Regions from separate parts of the Pseudomonas sp. TE4620 genome, predicted to be linked through region 2. Evidence: predicted binding sites of a transcription regulator. Region 2 holds the regulator's gene; each other region holds the start of a gene.
The links. Region 2 encodes sigma-54, which starts transcription at its own class of promoters, with help from an activator protein. Its sites were predicted from a motif close to ANTGGCATNNANNTTGCTNT; they were not measured.

Region 1 (7,139 bases), 3.0 Mb from region 2:
GGCATTCTCGATCATGGCCACCGGCGTCTGCGCCGCCAGGCCACCTGCCAGCAAGCCCTGCTGCACGTCCTCCAGCTTGCTCACGCCCATGTACACCACCAGGGTAGTTCCGCCCTGGGCCAGCGCCTGCCAGTTCAACGGGCTGTCGTCCTGAGTGTGGGCGGTGACCAGGGTCACGCCACGGCTGACGCCGCGCAAGGTCAGCGAGATACCGCATTGGGTCGCGCCGGCCAAGCCTGCGGTAATGCCATTGACCAGCTCGGTTTCGACGCCATGAGCCTGCAACCAGGCCGCCTCTTCGCCGCCGCGGCCAAAGATGCACGGGTCACCACCCTTGAGCCGCGCTACGCAGCGGCCCTGACGGGCATAGCGCAGCATCAGGCGCTGAATGAAGGCTTGCGGCGTGGAGCGGCATCCGCCGCGCTTACCCACGGCAACCACCCGCGCCTGCGGGCAGTGTTGAAGAATGTGCGGGTTGACCAGGTCGTCGATCAGCACCACTTCGGCTTCCCCCAGGGCGCGTACCGCCTTGAGGGTCAGCAGCTCCGGATCACCGGGGCCTGCACCAATCAGCCAGACTTTCGCATGCATCGGGTTTTCCTCATCGGCATAGGGGCTGTCAGCCTTTTAGCAGGCTGATCAGCAGGATCAGGTTAAGCAGCAGGGACAGCAGCGCCAGGGTGCGCCAGACTTTCAGCGGCTCGCGCTCAAGCAGCGGCCGCGGGCGCACGCTGAGCGCCTGGCGGTCGCCCTGTTCAAGCAGCAACAGCCATTGCTCGGCGGTTTCAAAGCGTTGCCGTGGGTCGGCGAGCAGTGCCTGAGCGAGGTTGTGCTCGAGCCATTCGGGCAGGTCCGGGCGATAGCGGGCGGCGCTGATCGCCTGGGTGAAGCGCGGGCGCTGGAAGGCTTCGATTTCGCCATAGGGGTAATGTCCGGTGAGCAGGTAGTACAGCGTTACCGCCACGCTGTAGAGGTCCTGTTGCGGGCTGGGCGGCTCGGCGTCGAAGGCTTCCGGCGCAATAAACGAGGGCGTGCCCGGCAGTTCATGGGCGCGGTCTTCAGAAAGACCAGGGCAGAACGCCAGGCCGAAATCCAGCAGGCGCAGCTGGCCGTCATCGCCCAGGAGCAGATTCTCGGGCTTTATGTCGCGATGGAGGATGTTGCGTCGGTGCAGCGCGCCTACCGCCTGCAACAGTTGCCGGGCCAGCGCCTGCCATTGCGCCAACGGCAGGGGGCCGCTGGCGGCGAACCGTTGCGCCAGGGTTTGCCCGGAGTACTCGCGCATCAGGTAATACAGGTGCTGGCGCTGGCTGGCCGGGTGCACTTCGGGGAAGTAGCGCCCGGCCACCCGGCGCAGGAACCACTCTTCAAGCAGCAGGCCTTGCTGCGCGCCGGGTTCATCTTTGCGTTCGGCCGGCAGGGTTTTCAGCAGCCATGCCTGTTGCTGCGGGTCGCGCACGCGATACAGCAAGGATTGGCGGCTGTGGCCAAGCGCCCGCTCGACCTGCCAGCCGTCGAATGTCTGCCCGCTGCGCAAGGCGGGCGGCAGTGGCCATTGCTGCAATTGCGCCAGCGAATCACCGAGGTTGCTCGCACCCAGTTGTTCGACCCGCACCAGCAGGGCGCTGGCATTGTCCTGGCTGCCGCTGTAGTGAGCCGAGCTGACCAGGGTCTGGGCGGCGTCCTGCAGGTCGATCTGCTCGCGCAGCACCGCGCGAATCTGCGCTTCGCTGAGGCTGGCCCAGACGCCGTCGCTGAGCAGTACGAAACACTCACCGGCCTGCAGCTCGCCCTCCAGGTAGTCGACCTGCAGGTGCTGGTCCAGGCCCAGGGCGCGCTTGAGCACGTGCTGCATGCCGGGTTGATCCCAGACGTGGTCTTCGCTGATGCGCTGCAGTTGCCCGGCGGCCCAGCGGTAGATCCGGCAATCACCGACATGCGCCAGGGTAAAACGCCGACCACGCAGCACCAGTGCGCTCAGCGTGGTCAGCAGCGGCTGGCCGCCGCCATTGGCACGCAGCCAGCGGTTCTGCGCCAGTAGCAGGCGGTCCAGGGCCTGGGCCACGCCCCAGGTGGCCGGCGTGGCGTAATAGTCCAGGGCCAGCGCCTGCAGGCTGGCCCGCGCCGCCAGGCCGCCATCGGCGCACTGGCTGACGCCGTCGGCGAGGGCGAACAGGTAGCCTTTGCTGGCGGCCAGTTCCGGGTTGGGGGTGACCAGGCGCAGGGCGTCCTGGTTTTCCTCCCGGGGGCCGCTGGCGCTGGCCTGGGCAAAGCTCAGTTGCAGGCTCATGTTGTCATCCTCAAACCCGCGCCGCAGTCACCGCTGCCGAGCCCCAGGTGGTGCGCCAGCGCTGCTTGACGCCGTGCAGGCCGAACCAGGCAAGAATGCCCAGGCTGGCGAACAGCCACAGGCCCAGCTGATAGTCGCCGCTGTGCTGTTTGATCGCCCCCAGGCCCGCAGCGAGCAGAAAGCCGCCGATGCCGCCGGCCATGCCGATCAGCCCGGTCATCACGCCGATTTCCTGGCGAAAGCGTTGCGGCACCAGTTGGAACACCGCGCCGTTGCCGGCACCCAGGCCGAGCATGGCGCTGACGAACAGGGCCAGGGCAGCCACTGCGCTGGGCAGGTTGAAGCCGACGGCGGCAATGCAGATGGCGGCAACGCTGTACATCGCCAGCAGGGTGCGGATGCCGCCGAAGCGATCGGCCAGGGCGCCGCCCAACGGGCGCATCAGGCTGCCGGCAAAGACACAGGCGGCGGTGTAGTAGCCAGCGGTCACCGGGCTCAGGCCGTACTGGTCGTTGAAGTAGCCGGGCAGGGCACTGGCCAGGCCGATAAAGCCACCGAAGGTGACGCTATAGAAGAACATGAACCACCAGCTGTCGCGATCGCCCAGGGCCTTGAGGTAGTCGGCCGCAGCTTTCGGTTTGGGCCGTTCGGGGGCGTTGCGCGCCAACAGGCTGAACAGCACCAGGGTCAGCAGCAGCGGGATCACGGCAAAACCGAACACGTTGTTCCAGCCAAAGCCTGCGGCCAGGGCCGGGGCCAGCAGGGCGGCGAACACCGTGCCGGAGTTGCCGGCACCGGCGATGCCCATGGCCTTGCCCTGGTGCTGCGCCGGGTACCACTGCGAGGCCAGCGGCAGCGATACGGCAAACGAGGCGCCGGCAACGCCGAGGAACACCCCGAGCAACAAGGCTTGCTCATAACTGTGAATGCCCAGGCGCCAGGCGCAGAACAGTGCGACGATGACAATCACCTGGCCGATCAGCCCGGCGGTCTTGGGTGACAGGCGGTCCACCAGCAGGCCCATGACAAAGCGCAGGATCGCCCCGGCCAGGATCGGCGTGGCCACCATCAGCCCGCGCTGCTGGGTGGTCAGTTGCAAGTCGGCGGCAATCTGCACCGCCAGCGGGCCGAGCAGGTACCAGACCATGAAGCTCAGGTCGAAATACAAAAAGGCGGCGAACAGGGTGGGGACATGCCCGGACTTCCAGAAACTCGTCTTCATCGAACACCTCGTTGAACAGGGACGGAAACGAAAAAGACGTCGCCACCCGACCCGCTGGCGCGAGTGGGGGTGCGACGTCTTTGTCGTGAAGGGGGCAACCGCCGTTGGCTACCTGTGCTGTGGTGATAGCAAGAGCCGGGCCAGAGTGCTTCAGCCGAGCAGGTCGCTCATGGCAATGATCTGCTCGGCCACCTGGATCAGCTTCTGCTGCTTGCTCATGGCCTGGCGGCGCATCAGGGTGTAGGCCTGTTCTTCGTTGCAGTCCTTCATTTTCATCAACAGGCCCTTGGCCAGTTCGATGCGCTTGCGCTCCGCCAGTTGCTGGTCGCGGGCCTGCAGTTGGGCCTTGAGCGCCTGGTCGCTTTCAAAGCGGGCCATGGCCACATCGAGGATCGGCTGCAAGCGCGTAGCCTGGATGCCTTCGACAATGTAGGCGCTGACCCCCGCCTGGATCGCCTGGCGCATCACCCCGGGGTCGTGCTCGTCGGTGAACATGACGATCGGTCGCGGCCGGTCACGGCTGACCAGCACTACTTGCTCCATGACATCACGGCCCGGTGACTCGGTATCGATCAGCACCACGTCCGGATGCACCGTTTCGACGCGTGCCGGCAGGTCGATGGTCAGGCCCGACTCTTCGATCACTTCGAAGCCGGCCTGGACCAGCGCAGCCTTGAGGCGACCGACTTTTTTCGCGGTGTCGTCGATTAGCAGGATTCGCAGCATGAGAGCGTCTCCGTTCAGCGTCGGGCGAGGGCGGCGGGCGGCTCGGCCAGCGCGTGCAGACGAAAGCTGCGGGCGTAGCCGTGCGGGTCGCTGCCATCCCAGCGGCTGCCATCGATCAGCTGGCTGCTACGCATGTCGGAACCTGCGCAGGGCACGCCGACCGCCGTGGCGGCGTCGCGGTACAGCGCCAGTTGCTGCACCTGGCGGGCTACGGCGAGGTAATCGGGGTCTTCACGCAGCAGGCCCCAGCGGCGGAATTGGGTCATGAACCACAGGCCATCGGACAGGTACGGCAAGTTGGCCCGGCCCTGGTCATACAGGCGCAAGGCGTGGCGATCCTGCCACTGGTTGCCCAGGCCGTCCTGGTAGTGGCCGAGCAGGCGCGGCTCGATGCTCGACAACGGCGCATCCAGGTAGGCCTTGCTGCTGAGCAGTTGCGCGGTGCTGCGGCGGTTTTCGCGGCTCTGCTCGATAAAGCGGCTGGCGGCCAGCACCGCCATCACCAGGGCCCGCGCACTGTTCGGAAACTGTTCGACAAAGGCCCGGGTGCAACCCAGGACTTTTTCCGGGTGATCCGGCCAGATTGATTGGCTGGTGGCCAGGGTGAAGCCCTGGCCCTGTTCGATGGCGCCCGCCGACCAGGGTTCGCCGACGCAAAATCCGTCGATGCGTCCGGCTTGCAGGTGTGCGAGCATCTGGCCTGGCGGCACCACCACGCTGTTGACGTCATGCAAGGGGTGGATGCCCTGGCTGGCCAGCCAGTAATACAGCCACATGGCATGGGTGCCGGTAGGAAAAGTCTGTGCAAAGGTCAGTTTTGTCCTGCTTTGGTGCACGAAGCGCTCCAATGCCTCGGGACTGGTCACGCCCTGACGTTGCAGCGCAGCGGACAGATTGATGCCCTGGCCGTTCTGGTTCAGGCCCATCAGCACCGCCATGTCGGCGGCCGGACTACCGCCGATGCCCAGTTGCAGCGCGTAGATCAGGCCGTACAGGCTATGCGCGGCATCCAGCTCGCCGCTGGCCAGCTTGTCGCGCAGGCCGGCCCAGGAGCTCTGGCGCTGCAAATTCAGGGTCAGGCCGTAGGTTTGGGCGAAACCCTGGGTCGCGGCCACCACCACCGAGGCACAATCGCTCAGGGCCATGAAACCGAGATTCAGGCAGGGCTTTTCCGGGGCATCGCTGCCGTTGACCCAGGCCAGCGAGGTTGCGGGAATAGGGTTGGTCACGTCATTGCGCCTGTGTCGAAGGTCAGGCCGTACCGCTCGCGTGGCAGGCGTTTGATCAGGGTGCAAGCAACGCATATGCCAAGGCGGCCCTGTCCCCCGGGCGACGCCACCGCTATAATCGCCCCCTCACTCACGTCGAGCTAAACCCGCCCATGTATACCCTGGCCCGCCAGCTGCTGTTCAAGCTCTCCCCGGAGACCTCCCATGACCTGTCCCTGGACCTGATCGGCGCCGGTGGCCGTCTGGGCCTCAACGGCTTGCTGACCAAGGCGCCGGCTTCCTTGCCGGTCACTGTCATGGGCCTGAACTTCGCCAACCCGGTCGGGCTGGCGGCGGGTCTGGACAAGAACGGCGCGGCCATCGACGGTTTTGCCCAGCTCGGTTTCGGTTTTGTCGAGATCGGCACCGTCACCCCGCGTCCACAGCCGGGCAACCCCAAGCCGCGCCTGTTCCGCCTGCCGGAAGCCGAAGCGATCATCAACCGCATGGGCTTCAACAACCTGGGTGTCGACAACCTGCTCAACCGTGTGCGCGCCGCCAAATACAGCGGCATCCTCGGCATCAATATCGGCAAGAACTTCGACACTCCGGTCGAGCGCGCGGTCGACGATTACCTGATCTGCCTCGACAAGGTCTACGACCAGGCCAGCTACATCACCGTCAACGTCAGCTCGCCGAACACCCCGGGCCTGCGCAGCCTGCAGTTCGGCGATTCGCTCAAGCAACTGCTCGACGCCCTGGCCGAGCGCCGCTCGCAACTGGTGACCGAACGCGGCAAGCATGTGCCGCTGGCGATCAAGATCGCCCCGGACATGAGCGACGAAGAAACCGCGCTGGTCGCCGCAGCCCTGGTCGAGTCGGGTATGGACGCGGTGATCGCCACCAACACCACCCTCGGCCGTGAAGGCGTCGAAGGCCTGCAGCATGGTGACGAAGCAGGCGGCCTGTCGGGCGCGCCGGTGCTGGAAAAAAGCACCCACATCGTCAAGGTGCTGGCTGGCGAGCTGGGCGGCAAATTGCCGATCATCGCCGCAGGCGGGATTACCGAAGGCAAGCATGCGGCGCAGAAGATTGCTGCCGGTGCCAGCCTGGTACAGATCTACTCGGGGTTCATCTACAAGGGCCCGGCCCTGATCCGCGAGGCAGTGGACGCCATCGCCGCCATGGGGCGCTGAAACCGCAGGCATAAAAAAGGGCCCCCTCAAGGGGCCCCTGGGCCTCAGCCCGCCGCCCGGATAGGGCGCGCATGGTAATCGGATTCAGTTCCTCGTTCAGCCAACGGCGTGAAGTTCGTTGAGTCTATGGATACCCGCAGTGCCGGTCATACCGTCCCAGTTGTCGCCGCGTCCTTCGCGCCAGCCATTGATCCATGCCTGGCGTACAGACGGTAGAGTAAAGGGGCAAAGCTCGCGGGATTTGCCGGTGACCCCATATTGGTAGCCACGTGAAAAAGCTCGTTCCAACGGATCACGCTTAAGTCTTCTCATAGGGTGTTGCCCTCACTTGTTGACTGTAATGTCCCGTCGACCTCTAGAAGGTCGGGCAGAATCGTTCTGCCGGTTTGCGCTCGCTGCCGGCGTCGCGAGCGGATGTGTTGCCCCGTTGCGGTGACAACCTGAGACCAGTTCTAACCAATGCAGGACACAGTGTGAATGATCGTTTTGTCATAAGG
Region 2 (7,139 bases):
GGCGGCCATTGCTCATCTGCAAGCCACCTTGCCAAGCCTGCAAGCCCTGGCCCAGGGCGGCACCGCCGTGGGCACTGGCATCAATGCCCATCCTGAGTTCGCTGCGCGCTTCAGCCAGCAACTGACAGCGCTTACCGGCGTCGAATTTGTTCCGGGGCACAACCTGTTCGCCTTGATTGGTTCGCAAGACACCGCTGTGGCGGTATCCGGCCAGCTCAAGACCACCGCTGTGGCACTGATGAAAATCGCCAATGACCTGCGCTGGATGAACTCCGGGCCGCTGGCCGGCCTGGGCGAAATCGAGCTCGAAGGCTTGCAGCCGGGCTCTTCGATCATGCCAGGCAAGGTCAACCCGGTAATCCCGGAAGCGACTGCCATGGTCGCCGCGCAGGTGATCGGCAACGACGCGACCATCGCCGTGGCCGGGCAGTCGGGCAACTTCGAACTCAACGTGATGCTGCCGATTATTGCCCAGAACCTGCTCAGCAGCATCGAGCTGATGGCCAATGCCAGCCGCTTGCTGGCCGACAAGGCGATTGCCAGCTTCACGGTCAATGAACCCAAGCTCAAGGAAGCCCTGGCGCGCAACCCGATTCTGGTCACTGCCCTGAACCCGATCATCGGCTACCAGAAGGCTGCCGAAATCGCCAAGACCGCTTACAAGCAAGGCCGCCCGATTATCGACGTAGCCCTCGAAAACACCGACCTGCCGCGCAGCCAGCTTGAAGCGCTGCTCGATCCGGAAAAGCTCACCGCCGGCGGGATCTGAGCCGGCCCACCGCTCTGGAGGTTTGTCATGCAGCACTGGAAACGCACCACCGAAATTGCCAACCGCCTGTTCGAACAGGGCGAGTTGGTCGATGCCCGCGAGTTGTATCTGCAAGCCCTGGCGCTTGCCCAGGTGTTGTTCGAACGCTGGCATGACGCCGACGAAGCGGTGGCCGTGTGCGTCATCGCCCACCACAACCTGGCTGACCTGCACCTGCGGCTGAATCAGCCGCAGGAAAGCGCCGAGTACCTGTGCGCCATTCACCAGCGGTTGTTGCAGACCGCCCAGGACCCGCGCATGGCGCCGATACTGCGCGAAGCTGCGTTGCGCCACAGCAGCAAGACCTACACCGAGTTGCTGAGCTTCATCAGCGAGTACGGCCAGTACCCCCGTACCGAACGTCTGCTCTACCGGCACGAGCCGCAGCCGGCCCTGCATGCCGGCCAGGAAAGCGCCGCGCCTTCAGTCCTACAATATGGAATCCAGTGATATGCCTTATACCTTGCCTGCATTGCCTTACGCCTACGATGCGCTGGAACCGCACATCGATACCCAGACCATGCAGATTCACCACAGCAAGCACCACCAGACTTACATCAACAACCTCAACGCGGCGGTCGAAGGCAGCGAGTATGCCGAGTGGCCGGTGGAAAAACTGGTGGCCAGCGTCAAGCAACTTCCGGAAAAATTGCACAACGCGGTAATCAACCAGGGCGGCGGTCACGCCAACCATTCGCTGTTCTGGACCGTGATGTCGCCCCAGGGCGGCGGCCTGCCACAAGGCGCTGTGGCCAAGGCCATTGATGAGCAATTGGGTGGCTTCGAGGCGTTCAAGGACGCCTTCACCAAGGCTGCGCTGACTCGCTTTGGCAGCGGCTGGGCCTGGCTGAGCGTGACCCCGGCCAAGACCCTGGTGGTTGAAAGCAGTGGTAATCAGGACAGCCCGCTGATGACCGGCAATACGCCAATCCTCGGCCTGGACGTCTGGGAGCATGCTTACTATCTGCTGTACCAGAACCGTCGTCCGGAATACATCAACGCCTTCTACAACGTGATCGACTGGTCCGAGGTAGAGCGTCGTTACGCAGCTGCGCTTGTGTGAGTCGCAGCGCAATGCGTTCGGATGTAATGTCGATTGCCGGCGTGCGGCTGTTTCGCCTGGCGCTCGGTACCCTGTTGCTGCTGGTCGGCTTCGCCCTGCTGGTGGCCCAGGGTATCGCCTGGCTGGACCTGGAGCCGCGCATGTTACGGGCGCTCGAAGGCGGTGCGCTGTGCGCCCTGGGTACGGCCTTGGGCGCGGTGCCGGTGCTGGTGATCCGCAACATGCCAGTGGCGTTGGCCGATACCTTGCTGGGCTTTGGTGCCGGGGTGATGCTGGCGGCCACGGCCTTTTCGCTGATCATTCCCGGGCTGGATGCCGCCCAGGCCATTGGCCTGGGTAAATGGGGCGCCGGTGGTTTGGTCAGCTTCGGCTTGCTGTTCGGGGCCTTCTGCCTGTACCTGGTCGACCTCAAGGTGTCCGGTGCATCGCCCGAGGCCCTGGTCGGCACGCCGCAGCAACCGGTGATCGCCGCGCGGATCTGGGTGTTCGTCATTGCCATCATTGCCCATAACATCCCCGAAGGCATGGCCATTGGCGTGTCTGCCGGTGGTGGCATGCCCGATGCCGACAGCCTTGCCATGGGCATTGCCCTGCAGGATGTGCCGGAAGGCCTGGTGATCGCCCTGGTGTTGGCAGGGGCGGGGATGGCCCGCTTCAAGGCGTTTCTGATTGGTGCGGCTTCTGGTCTGGTCGAGCCGCTGGCAGCGGTGGTGTGTGCCTGGCTGGTGACCGTGGCAGAGTTGTTGCTGCCACTGGGCTTGGCGTGTGCTGCCGGGGCGATGTTGCTGGTCGTGACCCAGGAAATCATTCCCGAGTCGCGCAGCAATGGCCATCACCGGCTAGCCAGCCTGGGCCTGTGCATCGGCTTCTGCCTGATGATGGTGATGGATACGGCGCTTTCGTGAGAAAACGGGGGCGGTTACTCGCCCTCGTCGAAGTAATTGTTGATCAGTTCGATCAGGGCGTTGAGTGCATCATCGTCCTGCTCGCCCTCGGTGTGCAGATGAATGGCGGTGCCCTTGCCGGCCGCCAGCATCATGACCGCCATGATGCTCTTGCCATCAACCAGGGATTGCGGATTACGCCCAACGCGAACCTGGCAGGGAAACTTGCCCGCAACGCCAACGAACTTTGCCGCTGCCCGGGCGTGCAGCCCCAGCTTGTTGATGATGGTGATTTCTTTTGCGGGCATCGAGGCGCTGGTCCTGTGGGCTAGAGGTCGCGGTGGCGAACCTGGACATTCTTTAACGATTGTTGCAGTAACTGGCCCAGACGCTCGGTCAGGTACACCGAACGGTGGTGGCCACCCGTGCAGCCAATGGCAATGGTGACATAGGCACGGTTGCTGGCGGCAAAGCGCGGTAACCACTTGAGCAGGTAGCTGGAGATGTCCTGGAACATGTCCTCGACATCCGGCTGCGCAGCCAGGTAATCGATCACCGGTTGCTCCAGGCCCGAATGGTCGCGCAGTTCCGGCTTCCAGTAAGGGTTGGGCAGGCAGCGCACATCGAACACCAGGTCGGCATCGACCGGCATGCCGCGTTTGAAACCGAAGGATTCGACCAGGAAGGCCGTACCGGGCTCCGGCTGGTTGAGCAGGCGCAATTTGATCGAGTCACGCAACTGATACAGGTTCAGGTTGGTGGTATCGATCTTCAGGTCGGCGAGGTCGGCAATCGGCCCGAGCAGCTCGCTTTCGACTTCGATCGCTTCGGCCAGCGAGCGTTCGTTGTTGGTCAGCGGGTGGCGGCGGCGGGTTTCCGAGAAGCGCTTGAGCAATGTTTCTTCATCGGCATCCAGGTACAGCACATCACACTGGATGTGCCGGCTACGGGCGTCCTCAAGCAGCTCGGGAAAGCGCGACAAGTGGCTGGGCAAGTTGCGCGCGTCAATCGAAACGGCCACCTTGGGCTGCATCAATTCCGTGTTGATCAGGGCGCTTTCGGCCAGTTGCGGCAGCAAGCCAGCAGGCAGGTTGTCGATGCAGTAGTAGCCGTTGTCCTCAAGTACATCGAGGGCGGTACTCTTGCCGGAGCCAGACCGGCCGCTAACGATGATCAAGCGCATGTTCAATGCCCGTTCTGTACGTCCAGTACGACCTGGTACAAGGCTTCGTTACTGGTGGCCGCACGCAGCTTTTCGCGTACGTCCTTGCTATCGAGCATGCTGGCGATCTGGCGCAGCAGCTCCAGGTGCGCATCGGTAGCCGCTTCCGGGACCAGCAGTACGAACAGCAGGTCGACCGGGGCGCCATCGATGGCGTCGAAATCGATAGGGGCGTCAAGGTGCAGCAGCGCGCTGACCGGCGACTCACAGCCCTTGAGGCGGCAGTGGGGAATGGCAATGCCGTTGCCGAAGCCGGTGGAGCCCAGTTTCTCCCGGGCGATCAAGGCTTCGTACACGATCTGGGTGTCCAGCTCGGGCACTTCTCTGCCGATCAGATTGGCGATCTGTTCGAGCGCACGCTTTTTACTGCCGCCCGGCACGTTCACAAGGGAACGGCCGGGGGTCAGGATGGTTTCAAGTCGGATCATGGATGAGGGGGATCAGCGGGCCGCTGCACCTTGCAGCAGGCTTTGCTGTTTTTCCTTGTGTTTTTTCAGTTGGCGGTCGAGCTTGTCGGTCAAGGCGTCGATCGCTGCATACATGTCTTGGTGTTCGGCATTTGCAACCACTTCGCCGCCGGGAATGAACAGCGTCGCTTCAATCTTCTGCTGCAGCTTCTCGACCTTCATGATTACCGTCACATTGGTAATCTTGTCGAAATGCCCCTCCAGTCGTTTCAATTTCTGCTCGACGTACTCACGCAGGGGCTGAGTAACTTCTACATGCTGTCCACTGATATTGACTTGCATACAGCTTCTCCTTTGTTGCCGGTGCATAAGAGGCAGGTATTGCGCCTGCCACTGAACTGCGGTGGCACACCTCAGGAGCCGTTACATCAATCGCTTGCGCTCGCTCGACGGTGCGATGCCGAGGGACTCGCGGTACTTGGCGACGGTGCGACGTGCTACCTGGATGCCTTGTGCCTCCAGTAAACCAGCGATCTTGCTGTCACTCAATGGCTTTTTCTGATTTTCCGCTGCAACTAGTTTCTTGATGATTGCGCGGATCGCTGTGGACGAGCATTCGCCGCCTTCGGAGGTGCTGACGTGGCTGGAGAAAAAGTACTTCAGCTCGTAAATTCCGCGCGGCGTGTGCATGTATTTCTGCGTGGTCACCCGGGAAATGGTCGACTCGTGCATGCCCACCGCTTCGGCGATGTCGTGCAGCACCAGCGGCTTCATCGCCTCGTCACCGTGATCGAGGAAGCCGCGCTGGTGCTCGACGATCTGGGTGGCGACCTTCATCAGGGTTTCGTTGCGGCTTTGCAGGCTCTTGATGAACCAGCGCGCCTCCTGCAACTGGTTGCGCATGAAGGTGTTGTCGGCGCTGGTGTCGGCGCGACGGACGAAACCGGCGTACTGCGGGTTGACCCGCAGGCGCGGGACTGCTTCCTGGTTGAGTTCGACCAGCCAGCGCTCGTTGTCCTTGCGCACGATCACGTCGGGCACCACGTACTCGGCTTCGCTGGACTCGATTTGCGAGCCCGGGCGCGGGTTGAGGCTCTGTACCAGTTCGATGACCTGGCGCAGCTCGTCTTCCTTGAGCTTCATGCGGCGCATCAGCTGGCTGTAGTCGCGGCCGCCGAGCAGGTCGATGTAGTCGCTGACCAGACGCTGGGCTTCGGCCATCCACGGGGTACGCGGCGGCAGCTGGCGCAGTTGCAGCAACAGGCACTCGCTGAGGTTGCGCGCGCCGATGCCGGCGGGTTCGAATTGCTGGATACGGTGCAGCACGGCTTCGACTTCATCCAGCTCGATGTCGAGCTCGGGGTCGAAGGATTCGCAGACTTCTTCCAGGGTTTCGTCGAGATAACCCTGGTTGTTGATGCAGTCGATCAGGGTCACGGCGATCAGCCGGTCGGTGTCGGACATCGGTGCCAGGTTGAGCTGCCAGAGCAGGTGGCTCTGCAAGCTTTCGCCAGCCGAAGTGCGGGTGGTGAAGTCCCACTCGTCATCGTCGTTGCTGGGCAGGCTGCTGGCGCTGGTCTGGTAGATGTCTTCCCAGGCGGTGTCGACCGGCAACTCGTTGGGGATGCGCTCGTTCCACTCGCCCTCTTCGAGGTTGTCCACCGTTGGGGCGGTCTCCTGGAAGCTGGTTTCCTGAACGTCGGCGACGGGTTTGCTCTCGGCGTTGTCGGCCATCGGGTCGCTGTTGTCGAAGTCGTCGCCTTCTTCCTGGCGCTCGAGCATCGGGTTTGATTCCAGCGCTTCCTGGATTTCCTGCTGGAGGTCCAGGGTAGAAAGCTGGAGCAGACGTATGGCCTGTTGCAACTGCGGGGTCATCGTCAGTTGCTGGCCCATTCTTAGGACGAGCGATGGTTTCATGGCAGGGGCTTAACACCTTATTTGCCGGCGCACATGCGCCATCCACTACAAGGGCACCGAAGCGCCAACTTTAAGCAAATTATATGCCTGAAATTGCAGCGTTTGCCTAGAGCGCCGTAACAATTAAGCCATTATCTGGCTTGTTTACGAGCGCTCCGGCAGCGCCTTACACCTTGAGCCTACAGGCGGAACTCATGGCCGAGGTAAACCTCTTTGACCAGGTCGTTGGCCAGGATGGTCTCTGCATCGCCTTCGGCGATCAGTTGGCCATCGTTGACGATGTAAGCGGTTTCGCAGATATCCAGGGTTTCACGGACGTTGTGGTCGGTGATCAGAACGCCAATACCCTTGGCCTTCAGGTGGTGGATGATCTGCTTGATGTCGCCGACCGAAATAGGGTCGACACCGGCAAAGGGTTCGTCGAGCAGGATGAACTTGGGCGCGGTGGCCAGGGCGCGGGCAATCTCGACGCGGCGGCGTTCACCACCGGAGAGGCTCATGCCGAGGTTGTCGCGGATGTGGCTGATGTGGAACTCCTGCAGCAGGCTTTCCAGCTCTTTGCGCCGGCCATCGCGGTCCAGGTCCTTGCGGGTTTCGAGGATCGCCATGATGTTGTCGGCCACCGACAGCTTGCGGAAGATCGAGGCTTCCTGCGGCAGGTAGCCGATACCGGCGCGGGCGCGGCCGTGCATGGGCTGGTGGCTGACATCGAGGTCGTCGATCAGGACGCGGCCCTGGTCGGCCTGGACCAGGCCGACGATCATGTAGAAGCAGGTGGTCTTGCCGGCGCCGTTAGGGCCGAGCAGGCCGACGATCTGGCCACTGTCGATCGACAGGC
Region 3 (7,139 bases), 5.2 Mb from region 2:
GCTTGCGCGCCTGTACGCCCGCGATGCACGCCATCGACGATCTCGGCGAGGGCGTCTCCGGCCTTGATGCTTACCTGTTTGTTGCTGTCGCGGGTTTCCACCAGCAGTTCACCTGCAAGCAGGTAGCCGGCGTTGGGCAGCGGATGGCTGTGCCAGTCGAGGGTTGTTTCAGGCGGAATGTGGATTTTAACCAGGGTCAGTTCCGCTGGCCCGTCGGGGTAGCGCGGGTAGGGGCTGCCGTCCCAGGCGGTGTTAGTGCGTAGCAGCACCTGTGATTCGAGCGGTGCTGGCGGGGTACTGCAGCCTGTCAGCAAGGCAAGCAGGGTGAGTGTGATCGGGGTGCGGGTCATGATGGGCTCGGGCGTGGATTGCTGAGCCAGCATGGTCGAGGTCAGGAGGCTGACCTATCGGGAACATCTGAAGAATATGTATGAAAAAGGCCTCCCGAAGGAGGCCTTTTTTCAAGCTACGCCGCTTGCGCGAGCGTCACTGGCTTAGCAGCTGTAGTACAGCTCGTATTCCAGTGGGTGTACGAAGGTGCGGACCTTGATTTCTTCTTCGCTTTTCAGCGCGATGTAGGCATCGATGAAGTCGTCGGAGAACACGCCGCCCTTGGTCAGGAACGCACGGCCTTTGTCCAGCTCTTCCAGGGCTTCTTTCAGGCTGCCGCAAACCTGTGGGATCTCTTTCGCCTCTTCAGGCGGCAGGTCGTACAGGTTCTTGTCGGCGGCATCGCCTGGGTGGATCTTGTTCTGGATACCGTCCAGGCCGGCCATCATCAGTGCTGCGAAGCACAGGTACGGGTTGGCAGCCGGGTCCGGGAAGCGCGCTTCGATGCGGCGGGCTTTCGGGCTGGAAACGTACGGGATGCGGATCGAGGCGGAACGGTTGCGCGCCGAGTAGGCCAGCATGACCGGTGCTTCGAAGCCTGGTACCAGACGCTTGTAGGAGTTGGTAGCCGGGTTGGTGAAGCCGTTCAGGGCCTTACCGTGCTTGATGATACCGCCGATGAAGTACAGGGCGGTGTCGGACAGGCCGGCATAGCCTTCGCCGGAGAAGGTGTTCTTGCCATCTTTGGAGATGGACATGTGCACGTGCATGCCCGAGCCGTTGTCGCCGTACAGTGGCTTAGGCATGAAGGTTGCGGTGCGGCCGTAGGCGTCGGCAACGTTGTGCACGCAGTATTTGAGGGTCTGAACTTCGTCAGCCTTCTTCACCAGGGTGTTGAACTGCACGCCGATTTCGTTCTGGCCGGCAGTGGCCACTTCGTGGTGGTGGACTTCGATGACCAGGCCCATTTCTTCCATGGCGTTGCACATGGCAGTACGGATTTCGTGGTCGTGGTCGAACGGTGGTACCGGGAAGTAGCCGCCTTTGACGCCTGGACGGTGGCCTTTGTTGCCGCCTTCGACGTCCTGGTCGGACATCCACGAGCCTTGCTCGGAGTAGATCTTGAACATCGAGCCGGAGATGTCGGACTTGAACTTCACTTCGTCGAAGATGAAGAACTCAGGCTCTGGGCCGACGAACACGGTGTCACCGATACCGGTGGTCTTCAGGTACTCTTCGGCGCGGCGGGCGATGGCGCGTGGGTCGCGGTCGTAGCCTTGCATGGTCGAAGGTTCGATGATGTCGCAGACCAGGATCAGGGTCGGCTCTTCGGTGAACGGGTCGAGCACGGCGGAGGAGTCGTCCGGCATCAGGATCATGTCGGAGGCTTCGATGCCTTTCCAGCCAGCGATGGAGGAACCGTCGAACATCTTGCCGGCTTCGAAGAAATCTTCATCCAGCGCATCACGAGCTGGCATGGTCACGTGGTGCTGAGTGCCTTTGGTGTCAGTGAAGCGCAGATCAATCCATTTAACGTCATGATCTTTGATGAGTTGAACCGACTTCGACATAGTGTCCTCCGGGTGGGGTAGAGCTTGCCTGTGCAGCCCTTTAATTTGGGTGATGCCGGGCGCGAATAGTCGGCCAAGGCAACCTGCCTCACAAGGGAGCAAATTGCATGCCAGTGCCCCGAGTTGGGATTTTTGCCCCAAACCCAAGCGTTTTCGCCAGATTCGCTGAAATCAGCGGTTTTTTCTGCACCCATACGATGCGCTAAACAGCCATGATGCACCATAACGGTGCGAGAAAAACCTTCTGTACAAAAGTTGCTCAAAGCTTGAGCAATTTCCGCTATAATCCGCGCCCCACTTTTTTAGTCGGCACCTCGCGCGCTGTTTTTCATGAAACTAATCGTAAAAGTCTTCCCAGAGATCACCATCAAGAGCCGGCCGGTTCGCAAGCGCTTCATCCGTCAACTGGCCCGCAACATCCGCAACGTGCTCAAGGACCTCGATCCTGCGCTCGCGGTTAACGGTGTCTGGGATAACCTCGAAGTGATCACTCACATCGAGGACGAGAAGGTCCTGCGCGAGATGACCGAGCGTCTGAGCTGCACGCCGGGCATTGCCCATTTCCTGCAGGTCGACGAATACCCGCTGGGTGATTTCGACGACATCGTCGCCAAGTGCAAGCAGCACTTCGGTCACCTGCTGGCGGGCAAGCGCTTCGCCGTACGCTGCAAGCGCGGCGGTCACCACGATTTCACCTCGATGGACGTCGACCGCTACGTCGGCAGCCAGCTGCGCCAGCAGTGCGGCGCCGCCGGTATCGACCTGCGCACGCCTGAAGTCGAGGTGCGCATCGAGGTGCGCGACAAGCGCCTGTACGTCATCCACAACCAGCACAAAGGCATCGGCGGTTACCCGCTGGGCGCGCTGGAGCAGACCCTGGTGCTGATGTCCGGTGGTTTCGACTCCACCGTCGCCGCCTACCAGATGATGCGTCGCGGCCTGATGACCCACTTCTGCTTCTTCAACCTTGGCGGCCGCGCCCACGAGCTGGGGGTGATGGAAGTCGCCCACTTCCTGTGGAAAAAGTACGGCAGCAGCCAGCGCGTGCTGTTCGTCAGCGTGCCGTTCGAAGAAGTGGTCGGCGAGATCCTCGGCAAGGTCGACAACAGCTACATGGGCGTGACCCTCAAGCGCATGATGCTGCGCGCGGCGACCAACATCGCCGACCGCCTGCAGATCGACGCCCTGGTGACCGGTGAAGCCATCTCCCAGGTCTCGAGCCAGACCCTGCCGAACCTTGCGGTGATCGACTCGGCCACCGAGAAGCTGGTGCTGCGCCCGCTGCTGGCCAGCCACAAGCAGGACATCATCGACCAGGCCCAGCAGATCGGCACCGCCGAGTTCGCCAAGCACATGCCTGAATACTGCGGCGTGATTTCGGTGAACCCGACCACTTGCGCCAAGCGTCATCGCCTCGAGCATGAAGAGAAGCAGTTCGACATGGCGGTGCTCGAGCGTGCCCTGGAGCGCGCTCGGCTGATCTCCATCGACCACGTGATCGATGAACTCAGCCAGGATATCCAGATCGAAGAAGTCAGCCAGGCGCTGGCCGGGCAGGTGGTGATCGACATTCGCCACCCTGATGCCCAGGAAGACCAGCCCCTGGAACTGGACGGCATCGAGGTCCAGGCCTTGCCGTTCTACGCCCTTAACAGTCGCTTCAAGGAGCTGGATGCCACGCGCCAGTACCTGCTGTATTGCGACAAGGGAGTAATGAGTCGCCTGCATGCCCATCATCTGCTCAGTGAGGGACATGCCAATGTGCGCGTTTATCGTCCGACATAAGACGCCGGGGCTATATGGCGGGAGCATCCGCCATCGCCCTCCCGACCACCGGGCCGTTTGAGCGCCATTCATTCATATTCGCCGCCTAGACTGGGCGGCAACCCGAATCCTCTGATCGAGATACACACGTGATCGAAAATCTGCGTAACATCGCCATCATCGCCCACGTTGACCATGGTAAAACCACCCTGGTCGACAAACTCCTGCGTCAGTCCGGCACTCTGGAGCGTAACGAGCTCAACGACGAGCGCGTCATGGACTCCAACGACCAGGAAAAAGAGCGCGGTATTACCATTCTGGCGAAAAACACCGCCATCAACTGGAACGGCTACCACATCAACATCGTCGACACCCCCGGCCACGCCGACTTCGGTGGCGAGGTTGAACGTGTAATGTCGATGGTCGACTCCGTACTGCTGCTGGTCGACGCTCAAGACGGCCCTATGCCGCAAACCCGTTTCGTGACCAAGAAGGCTTTCGAAGCCGGCCTGCGTCCAATCGTGGTGATCAACAAGGTCGACCGTCCGGGCGCGCGTCCTGACTGGGTTCTGGACCAGATCTTCGATCTGTTCGACAACCTCGGTGCCACCGACGAACAGCTGGACTTCAAAGTCGTCTACGCCTCGGCCCTGAACGGCATTGCCGGTCTGGACCACACCGAAATGGCCGAAGACATGACCCCGCTGTACCAGTCGATCGTCGACAACGTACCGGCCCCTGCTGTTGACCGTGACGGTCCGTTCCAGATGCAGATCTCGGCACTGGACTACAACAGCTTCCTCGGTGTTATCGGTGTTGGCCGTATCGCTCGCGGTCGCGTCAAGCCGAACACCCCGGTGGTGGCTATCGACGTCGATGGCAAGAAGCGCAACGGTCGTATCCTCAAGCTGATGGGTCACCACGGCCTGCACCGCGTTGACGTCGAAGAAGCCCAGGCTGGCGACATCGTCTGCATCAGCGGTTTCGACGAGCTGTTCATCTCCGACACCCTGTGCTCCCCGGACGCAGTTGAAGCGATGAAGCCGCTGACCGTTGACGAGCCAACCGTTTCGATGACCTTCCAGGTCAACGACTCGCCGTTCTGCGGTAAAGAAGGCAAGTTCGTGACTTCCCGCAACATCAAGGAACGTCTGGACAAAGAGCTGCTGTACAACGTTGCACTGCGCGTTGAAGAAGGCGACTCGGCTGACAAGTTCAAGGTCTCCGGCCGTGGTGAGCTGCACCTCTCGGTTCTGATCGAAACCATGCGTCGCGAAGGCTTCGAAATGGGTGTTGGTCGTCCGGAAGTGATCATCCGTGAAGTCGACGGTGCCAAGCACGAGCCGTTCGAAAACGTCACCATCGACATCCCTGAAGACTCCCAGGGCAAGGTCATGGAAGAAATGGGTCTGCGTAAAGGCGACCTGACCAACATGGTTCCGGATGGCAAGGGCCGTGTACGCCTGGAATACAACATTCCAGCCCGTGGTCTGATCGGTTTCCGTAACCAGTTCCTGACCCTGACCAACGGTGCAGGCATCCTGACCTCGATCTTCGACCGTTACGCTCCGATGAAGTCCGGCCACATGTCCGGCCGTCAGAACGGCGTACTGGTTTCGGTTGAAACCGGCAAGGCCCTGACCTACTCCCTGGAAACCCTGCAGGCGCGCGGCAAGCTGTTCGTCGAGCACGGCCAGGAGATCTACAACGGTCAGATCGTTGGTCTGAACAGCCGTGACAACGACCTGGGCGTCAACCCTACCAAGGGCAAGAAGCTCGACAACATGCGTGCTTCGGGTAAAGACGAAACCATCGCCCTGGTTCCACCTGTTCGCTTCACCCTGGAACAGGCTCTGGAATTCATCCAGGACGACGAGCTGTGCGAAGTGACCCCTAAGTCGATCCGTCTGCGCAAGAAGATCCTCGACGAAGGCGAGCGTACCCGCGCTGCCAAGAAAGCCAAGAACTGAGTCTTAGTTCCGGCTGAATGAAAACGCCCCCGGTCGCAAGGCCGGGGGCGTTTTTTTGTGCGCGGAAAGTGTGAATCAGCCGAAGGACTGTTCGAACGGCGCGGCGCTGGCGCGGATGGCAGCAGCTATGTCCGGTGCTTGTTCCGTCAGCTCCTGATGATGCAGCAGTGTGCCTTCGACGGCTTGCAGGAGTGCCTGGATGCGGCTTTTGGGGTCACTGACACGGCAGCGTTTGGCGAAGTCGAGAATGGCCTTGACGGTTGCTACCTTGGCCAGGCGATTGCGCAGTTGCTCCAGTACATAGCCTTCGGGCAGGTTCATCTGGAAAATCGGATGAAGGTCCCTGGATACGAAGTCGTCGCGGCGAGGGGGCATGGTCATGCTCACCGCAATCGAGGCCGAGGATGAGTCGCTATAGCGAAAGATGTAGTCGCCGTTTGGCTGCTGGTAAATCTTGCCGCTGACGCCTTGAGGCGTTGACACCAGCAGCTCGTCTGCCGCGCTCACCGGAACACGTCCTCAAGCTCATCCAGGGTCGGCAGGGACTTTGCCACGACCTCGACGTCGCAGCCGAGGGCATTCAATGCTCTGCTGTAAAACGAGATAGCGACGGTGCTTGAACCCTGCTCGATCTCACTGAGCTTCTGCCGAGTGATGCCGATACGTTCCGCCAGTTGCACTTTGGTCAGGCCGCGGCGTTTTCTCATCTGCTCGATGCTGTGCCCGATGCGCTGGGAAATTAGCGTGGTCTGCATGTTACGTATCCATAACATTAGCTGGTTAATGTCAGGTAAACATAACATGGTGTCATCGTCAAACGCCCAGCTCGTTTCGGTCGGGCGTTCCGATCAGTGGTCGTCGCTTAGCGCGAGCGCACCGCAGGCTTGGGGATATATGCGCAGTACCCCGGCCGCGGGCCGATCCGCGGATGGTTGCGGCAGGTGTCCGGGCGCTTGTCGTAAATGGTGCACATGCGACTTTTACGGTCCAGGTACAGGCAATCGTCGTTGCTCATCTGCGCCAGGGTGAAAATCCCCGACTTCTGGTTGAAGCGCTGGATGATCCCGTCCTTCTGCAAGCGCTTGGCAATGTTCTTCGGCGGCTCGCCCACCTCGAACTCATCCACCACGCCCATGCGGATCAGGTCTTTGATTTTCACTTCCGTCGGCAAGGTGCAGCAGGTCGAGTTGCAGCCTCCGCACATATGGCTTTGGTACTTCTGCCAGGTTTCCAGTCGGTCGACTTCGGCGGCGGCAATCAGGGTCGGTTTCATCGGGCTCAGGCTAGAAGAGTCTTGTGGGCGCGCGATGATACCGGAGTTGATCAAATTGTGAACAACCATTTGCCGCTTTATTCCGGGTTTGTTTGCCGCTGGCCGCAAGAAAGTCGCGAACCAGAGCTTCCCCTCTGTGTCGAACGGTCTAGGCTGAGAAATCTCCATCCGCATTCGTCAACTTGCCCGAGGACGTCGCATGTCTCAGGAACCACTCGCTCGTGACGCAGA
Region 4 (7,139 bases), 3.2 Mb from region 2:
GCCTCGTCGCCAAGCATCTCGTAGCGGGCATCGAGCAAGCGCAGGGTGTTGTCGGCGCGCTCGATGAAGGTGCCCAGGCGGATGAAGCGAAAGGCGTCGTTGCGCATGATGGTGCCGTAAGTGGCGCCACGGAACAGGTGCGAGCGTTCCTTGATCCACTCGCAGAAACGGCTCATGCCATAACGGCCCAGGCCTTGCTCGGCGATGCCACGAATTTCCAGCCAGGTGGCGTTGATGTTTTCCCACATGTCGGCGGTGATCCGCCCACGTACCGCATGGGCACTGGCCCGCGCGGCACCCAGGCAGCTGTAAATGCTCGCCGGGTTTTCCGGGTCGAGGGCGAAGAAGTGCAGCAGGCGTTCGGCATGCAGCTGGCCATGGCGCTCGAGGTAGTCGTCGAGGGTGCCGGTGATCAGCAGCGGCATGGCCATTTCATCCAGGCCATCGCCGCGCCCGTCTTGCGGCATCAGCGACAGCGAATAACTGACATCGAGCATCCGCGCGAGGTTTTCCGCCCGCTCCAGGTAACGCGACATCCAGTACAAATCAGAGGCAGTTCTACTCAGCATGACTTAATCCTCGACCACCCAGGTGTCCTTGGTGCCGCCGCCCTGGGACGAGTTGACCACCAGCGAGCCCTCGCGCAGCGCGACCCGGGTCAGGCCGCCTGGCACCACCCGGGTCTCGCGCCCGGACAGCACGAACGGGCGCAGGTCGATATGCCGCGGGGCGATGCCGTTTTCGACAAAGGTCGGGCAGGTCGACAGCGACAGCGTCGGCTGGGCGATATAGGCCGCTGGCCGGGCCTTGATCCGGGCGGCGAACGCCTCAATCTCGGCACGGCTGGCCGCCGGCCCGACCAGCATGCCGTAGCCGCCGGAACCCTGGGTTTCCTTGACCACTAGCTCCGGCAGGTGCGCCAGCACGTGGGACAGTTCTTCAGGCTTGCGGCACTGCCAGGTCGGCACGTTCTTGAGGATCGGCTCCTCGTCGAGGTAGAAGCGGATCATGTCGGTGACATAGGGGTAAATCGACTTGTCGTCGGCCACCCCGGTGCCAATGGCATTGGCCAGCACCACGTTGCCGCAGCGATAAGCCGCCAGCAGCCCGGGCACACCGAGCATCGAATCGGGGTTGAAGGCCAGCGGGTCGAGGAAGGCATCGTCCAGGCGCCGGTAGATTACATCGACCGCCTTGGGGCCGTCGGTGGTGCGCATGAATACCCGCTCGTCACGCACGAACAGGTCGGCGCCCTCGACCAGCTCGACGCCCATCTCGCGGGCGAGGAAGGCATGCTCGAAGAAGGCGCTGTTGAAACGCCCGGGCGTCAACACCACCACGCTGGGGTTGTCCAGCGGGCTTGAGCTCTTGAGGGTATCGAGCAACAGGTTGGGGTAATGATCGATCGGCGCGATGCGCTGGGCAGCGAACAGCTCGGGGAACAGGCGCATCATCATCTTGCGGTCTTCAAGCATGTAGCTGACGCCGCTGGGGGTGCGCAGGTTGTCTTCGAGCACGTAGTAACTGCCATCACTGTCGCGCACCAGGTCGACCCCGGAAATGTGCGAATAGATGTCGCGGTGCAGGTCCAGGCCCTGCATCGCCAGTTGGTACTGCTCGTTGGCCAGCACCTGCTCGGCCGGAATGATCCCGGCGCGAATGATGCGCTGGTCGTGGTACAGGTCGGCTAGAAACAGGTTCAGCGCCTTGACCCGCTGAATGCAGCCCCGTTCGACCACCCGCCATTCACTGGCCGGGATGCTGCGCGGGATAGTATCGAAGGGAATCAGGCGCTCGGTGCCCTGCTCGTCGCCATAGAGGGTGAAGGTGATGCCGGCGCGGTGGAACAGCAGGTCGGCTTCACGTCGACGCTGGGCCAGCAGCTCTGGCGGGGTTTCGGCCAGCCAGCGGGCGAATTCCCGGTAGTGCGGACGGACCTGGCCGTCAGCGGCGTACATTTCGTCATAAAAGGTGCGGATCATGCCGAACTCCTTGTCACCCGTGCACCGGAGCCATCGCAAGCCCCGTGCCAGCGGCACAATTCCTTGTTATTCAGTATGTTGCGTTTTAAACGAAGAACGGTCGCACCAGATCTGTGCAACCGCTGCGCTCGCTTTGACGGCGGCGCCTCATTGCGAAGCGCCGCGCTTGCTTGCCGGTCAAGCCAGTTGACGTTCCTGCTTGACGCCCCAGCCTTCTATTTCTCCGCCCAGCGGGGCGATCACCGCTTCGAAATCCTGTTCGAATTCGCCGATACCGCCATAGGTTGCAAACATCACCTTGCTCAGCTCCAGGTGCCAGGCGCCATCATCACGCTCGTGGACCTGGGCACTGAGTGATTCGCCGCGAAACTTACCTGCCGCTCGCCGCGCCCGTGCCTCGTCCGGAAAGACCGCATAAAACTCGATGGGATGAATCTGCGCGAAGTTGAACCCGCCTTCTTTCATCCGACGCAAGACCGTGCTGCTGATGTCCTCGTATTGGCTGCTCATGAATCGTCCTCCTCATTACCGATGGATAGACTTTCAGTGCAAAACGCACCTGCCCGCCACACAAGCCGTGCGGGGGCAATTCGAGCTGTTGCGTGACGTGGATCGGCAAGCCCGGACAATCAGAAAAAATCGCCCGACCTTGTCTGCAGCGTAGCGCCTGATTGCCCAGCGTGCCAGCCGGCATGCGGGTTCAAGGCCCTTCAGTGATGGCAGTGATCTCCACCCCGTTCTGCTCCTTCAGCCATTTGGCCGTTGGCGAGGTTTCGCGGTCCTGGAAATCATTGAGGTCCAGCTCGCCCAGGACCGGAAACAGATGGGAGCGAATCAGCCGCGCCGCCTCTTCGATACTCGGTTCCAGCTCTGCGCTGAGCGGCAGCGAGGTACGCTCGCCCTTCTGGTCAACGAAGGTAATGACCCATGCTTTCATTGGACTCTCCTCTGTACAGATGTTCAGGGTGAATCGGGCTTACCTTCCGTTGACCTCGATACAGCGGTGGTTGTTCAGTCTTCTTGCGGCTCGAAGCGATGAGCGCCTGGCAGCGCGCGTATGCTTTGCAGCGTGCGTAGAAAATCGTCCCTGGAAGGCTCGAACTGCAGCGGCGGCTCGGAGTGTTCATCGGTCACTCCCAGCACCACAGTGGGCTGGTAGCCGGAGCCCAAGGCGCCGGCGACCATCCTGAACGTTTCTGTGGCCGCCGGCTTCAAACTGTCAGGCTCATAGACGCGAAAGCGTGCACCGCCGAACCTGCCCTTGGCGGCGCCGATCCGCACGCTTGAGGGCCCGAACTTATCGACGCTGATCTGCAGCGGAAACGGGTTGGCAATCAGTCGATCCAGCAGCATCGGCACCATCTCGACGGCCTTGTCACTGTCACTGCTCATGCTCAGGCGGTGCAACAGGTTCGAGTTGTCTGCGGGGTTGAGGCCCAAGGTGATGGCATGGCGCGGCGTGCCATCATCGGCAATGAAGCCGAAGGGCACACAGAAGCCGTTGTCCTGGGGAATTTCGTATTGCTTGCGGATGCGGAACGCGGCCAGCACAGCGCGCGCCCTGGGCTCCAGCCGGGCCAGCGCCGCGGTGTCTGTCGCGGTATTGGCGCCACTGTAGAACTTGAATCGGTAGATGCGTTGATCGCGCCACAGGTAGGCAGTCAGATTGCCTTCATACCAGTTTGCAGAGGCGTCTGGCACACCCAGCTCGATAAAGCGCTCATGCTCGTACTCTACATCGGTCGGCCATTGCGCCTGCTCCTCGAAGAAGGCATCGCGCTCGACCTGCAGCTTCGCCACCGACCGCCCCTCGCCAGTAAATTGCTTGATCATGTCGTCAAGCACCACCAGTTGCGAAGTCACATAGCCTATGCGCTGGAGCTTTTCACGCAAGTCGTAGTACTGATCACTCAGGGCCCTGTAGCGCGTTTCGTCGTCACGGCTCGCAGAGATGGCGGCATCCAGCGCCTCCATCTGCGCCTTCACCACCCGCTCCTGCGCCGGGCCACGGGTGAGGCCCTGCACATAGCGGATCTGTTCGTAGAGTGCACGGGTGGTCAACGGGCTGACCTCAATGTCGACCAGAAAGGGCAGCTCGCCGGTCAATCCTTCGCCGTAGGCAATCTGCTTGTCCCCAGGGGTGATTGTGGGAGTGGGGAGCTCGAAATTGTAGTACTGCCAGTAGCCACTGGAAGTGTGCCAGGCAATGTCCTTGGGCACATCGAACTGCACCCGGCCCATGCATTCGGTACGCCAGCCGGGGGGCGTCTGGTAATCCGCCGGTGCAACATCGGCCAGCGCCAACAGTGAATGGCACAGGCCGGCAAACAATACGAACACGCGCACGCAAAAATCCTTTTTTGATGGGCGCCGTTGCAGCCCCCGCTTCCTCAAGCGCGCGATTTGAGCATCCATGGCCCAGAAAGCCAAGACCCCGGCAAGCCGGGGTCCTGTTTACAGCACCCGCAACGTCGTTATTCCGGGGTGCCGTGCACTACACCCGCAGTGTTATCCAGCAGGCTCTTGGTCGCGGTCTGGATGAACGACTCAAGCTTGTGGGTCAGCTCGGTCTGGTCCGGGGCTTCGATCAGCTCGGCCTTGAAGTTGGCGCCCAGCTCGTAGCGGTACATGCGTGGCGACATGTCCTTGGACTCGATCAGGATCCGGTCGCCCTTGACCAGCCCGACGATCTGCTCGCTGCCCGATGGCTTGATCATGCCGAAGCCCTGGTCACCGGCTGGCAGGTTGAGCAGGTCACGGCCCCAGCACTGGTGACGGGTTTCGCCGCCCAGGCGGCCCATGATGGTCGGCACGATGTCGATCTGGGTACCCACGGTGTGGTTGACCGCACCGAACTTCTCCTGGATACCCGGGGCGATCAGCAGCAGCGGCACGTTGAAGCGCCCGAGGTCGAGCTCGGTGACCTGCTGGTGGTTGCCGAAGCCATGGTCGCCGACAATGACGAACAGGGTTTCCTTGAAGTAAGGCTCCTTGCGCGCTTTCTCGAAGAACTGGCCCAGGGCCCAGTCGGAGTAGCGCATGGCAGTCAGGTGCTCGTCCAGGCGGCCCTGGCCGGTAACCTTCTCGACCGGCAGATCCTTGGGCAGCGCATACGGCGTGTGGTTGGACAGGGTCTGCAGCAGCGCGTAGATCGGCTTCTTGCCATCGTGCTTGGCCAGCTCTTCGTTACCACGGTCGAACATGTCCTGGTCGGACACACCCCAGGTCGGGTCGGAGAACACCGGATTGACGAAGTCGTTACGGCCAATGAAGGTGGTCATGCCCTGGTTGCCGAAGAAACCGGACTGGTTGTCCCAGGCAAAGTCACCGTTGTAGACGTAGACGTCATCGTAGTCACGAGCACTGAGCAGCGCCGGCAGGCCGGACAGCTTGTGGCCACCTTCCGGGGTTTGCATCAGGTATTCGAAGCCCGGCAGGTTCGGGTAGCAGGCCATGGTGGCGAACATGCCCTGGTGGGTATGGGTGCCGTTGGAGAAGAAGCGGTCGAACAGCAGGCCCTCTTTCGCCAGTTTGTCGAAGTACGGGGTGATGTTGTTCGGGCTGCCCAGGGCGCCAACCGAATGACCGGCGAAGCTCTCCATGAGGATCACCACGACGTTCTTGATTGGCAGGGTGTTGTCCGCCGGCGGGGTGAAGTCACGGCGCACGGCGGCGCTGTCGGCATCGACCAGCTTGTCGTTGGCGGTCAGCAGCATGTCGCGCACGGTCTGGGTCGCCAGACCTTGCTCGATGGTCGACTTCCAGATGTTGGCGCGGTCTTCGCCGAAACGGCTCTTGGCCGCGTCGATCAGAGTCAGGGTGCCGTTCAGGCCCAGCTGGTTGACGAAGTTCGAGTCGGTGGTGAAGGCATCACCCCAACGCATCGGCGGGCCCTGGCGCAGGGTACCGCGAGCGGCGATGACCGCTACCAGCAAGACCATGAAGAACACCACGCCGCGCACGTACCAGGGCGCAACGCTGCGCGTGCCTGCTACCTGGCTTTCATACCCGCCAGCAGGCCGGGTCAGGCGGTCGATGCCCTTGAACAACAGGCTCAGCAGCCAGGTGCCAAAAGCCCAGGCCAGCAGGTAGCGCACCACCGGGAAACCGTACCAGAGCATGCTCAGCACGGTTTTCGGGTCTTCCTTGACGTACTGGAACACCAGGCCGTTGAGGCGCTGATGGAACTCGCGATAGAAGTCCATCTCCATCAGACCGAGGAACATGACGATGCTCGAGGCGATGGTCAGCCAGGCCCGGAACAGGCCGCGGGCAGCCATGGCGCGGGCACTGAGGATCGCCAGCAGCAGCGGGATGCTCAGGTACACCACAACCCGCAAGTCGAACCGCAGGCCATTGAGGAAACCCTCGGCTACGGTCAAGGTCGGCGTGTCGCCGATCATGTCGCTGTTGTAGACCAGCAACGCGAGGCGGACCAGGCTGAGCATCAGCATGATCACCAGCCCGCACAGCAGGGTGTAGGCCAGATGCGATTTCAGCGTCGGTTGCAACGGGCGCGACGCAGCCCGCTGTTGACTCAAGGCGTCCGTGTTAGCCATGAATTGGAAGATCCTAGGGTTCAGGTTCGAGGAAGGCGGTAAAACGAATCGGCAAATGTGCCCTAAACGCGAGCGCGTTGCACGGTCATTCGGCGAACGGATAATTGCGCGCGCAAATTGTCGGCAATCGTTTGTGAAAATTTCGTAATAGAATCAGGGTTATCCGCAGGGAGATCATTACCCCATGTTTTTTCGCTACCTACCAAGCCCGCTAGGCCCGCTGCTGCTGGCAGGCGATGAACAGGGCCTGCGCCTGCTGCACATGGACGCCGCCCAGCCCTGGGAGCTGGCCGCGGACTGGCTGCCGGCCAGCAACCAGCTGGACGACGTGGCGCGCCAACTGGACGAGTATTTCGCGCGCAAGCGCGAGACCTTCGAGGTGCGTGTGGCGCCCCGCGGCACACCGTTCCAGCGCGAGGTTTGGCAGGCCCTGCAGCGCATTCCCTACGGCACCACCTGCAGCTACGGCGAACTTGCCCAGGCCATCGGCAACCCCAGGTCGGTACGGGCAGTGGGCACCGCCAATGGCGCCAACCCGATTGCCATCATCATCCCCTGTCACCGGGTGATCGGCAGCAATGGCACCCTCACCGGCTTT

Region 1: the regulator sigma-54 is predicted to act here: its motif matches at 5,531-5,550, upstream of ACZ9A3_RS15445 (CmpA/NrtA family ABC transporter substrate-binding protein).
Region 3: the regulator sigma-54 is predicted to act here: its motif matches at 1,997-2,016, upstream of glnA (glutamate--ammonia ligase).
Region 4: the regulator sigma-54 is predicted to act here: its motif matches at 2,015-2,034, upstream of ACZ9A3_RS16300 (circularly permuted type 2 ATP-grasp protein).

What each region holds. Positions count from the first base shown of each region.
Region 1 is NZ_JBWBQO010000001.1:3,351,595-3,358,733, reverse strand. It holds gene cobA (uroporphyrinogen-III C-methyltransferase) at 1-591, opposite strand, end outside; gene ACZ9A3_RS15460 (bifunctional protein-serine/threonine kinase/phosphatase) at 620-2,290, opposite strand; gene ACZ9A3_RS15455 (nitrate/nitrite transporter) at 2,301-3,512, opposite strand; gene ACZ9A3_RS15450 (ANTAR domain-containing response regulator) at 3,663-4,238, opposite strand; gene ACZ9A3_RS15445 (CmpA/NrtA family ABC transporter substrate-binding protein) at 4,253-5,467, opposite strand; gene ACZ9A3_RS15440 (quinone-dependent dihydroorotate dehydrogenase) at 5,620-6,642, shown strand; gene rmf (ribosome modulation factor) at 6,739-6,954, opposite strand.
Region 2 is NZ_JBWBQO010000001.1:338,088-345,226, forward strand. It holds gene ACZ9A3_RS01610 (class II fumarate hydratase) at 1-769, shown strand, start outside; gene ACZ9A3_RS01615 (hypothetical protein) at 797-1,258, shown strand; gene ACZ9A3_RS01620 (superoxide dismutase) at 1,260-1,871, shown strand; gene ACZ9A3_RS01625 (ZIP family metal transporter) at 1,883-2,776, shown strand; gene ACZ9A3_RS01630 (HPr family phosphocarrier protein) at 2,791-3,063, opposite strand; gene rapZ (RNase adapter RapZ) at 3,084-3,938, opposite strand; gene ptsN (PTS IIA-like nitrogen regulatory protein PtsN) at 3,941-4,405, opposite strand; gene hpf (ribosome hibernation-promoting factor, HPF/YfiA family) at 4,418-4,726, opposite strand; gene ACZ9A3_RS01650 (RNA polymerase factor sigma-54) at 4,808-6,301, opposite strand; gene lptB (LPS export ABC transporter ATP-binding protein) at 6,481-7,139, opposite strand, start outside.
Region 3 is NZ_JBWBQO010000001.1:5,514,415-5,521,553, forward strand. It holds gene ACZ9A3_RS25585 (chorismate mutase) at 1-350, opposite strand, end outside; gene glnA (glutamate--ammonia ligase) at 495-1,901, opposite strand; gene thiI (tRNA uracil 4-sulfurtransferase ThiI) at 2,232-3,686, shown strand; gene typA (translational GTPase TypA) at 3,815-5,635, shown strand; gene ACZ9A3_RS25605 (HipA N-terminal domain-containing protein) at 5,711-6,142, opposite strand; gene ACZ9A3_RS25610 (helix-turn-helix transcriptional regulator) at 6,139-6,390, opposite strand; gene ACZ9A3_RS25615 (YkgJ family cysteine cluster protein) at 6,498-6,908, opposite strand; gene ACZ9A3_RS25620 (glycogen/starch/alpha-glucan phosphorylase) at 7,108-7,139, shown strand, end outside.
Region 4 is NZ_JBWBQO010000001.1:3,529,065-3,536,203, forward strand. It holds gene ACZ9A3_RS16295 (alpha-E domain-containing protein) at 1-569, opposite strand, end outside; gene ACZ9A3_RS16300 (circularly permuted type 2 ATP-grasp protein) at 573-1,982, opposite strand; gene ACZ9A3_RS16305 (ribonuclease E inhibitor RraB) at 2,160-2,492, opposite strand; gene ACZ9A3_RS16310 (hypothetical protein) at 2,683-2,919, opposite strand; gene ACZ9A3_RS16315 (hypothetical protein) at 2,994-4,328, opposite strand; gene ACZ9A3_RS16320 (LTA synthase family protein) at 4,457-6,541, opposite strand; gene ACZ9A3_RS16325 (methylated-DNA--[protein]-cysteine S-methyltransferase) at 6,726-7,139, shown strand, end outside.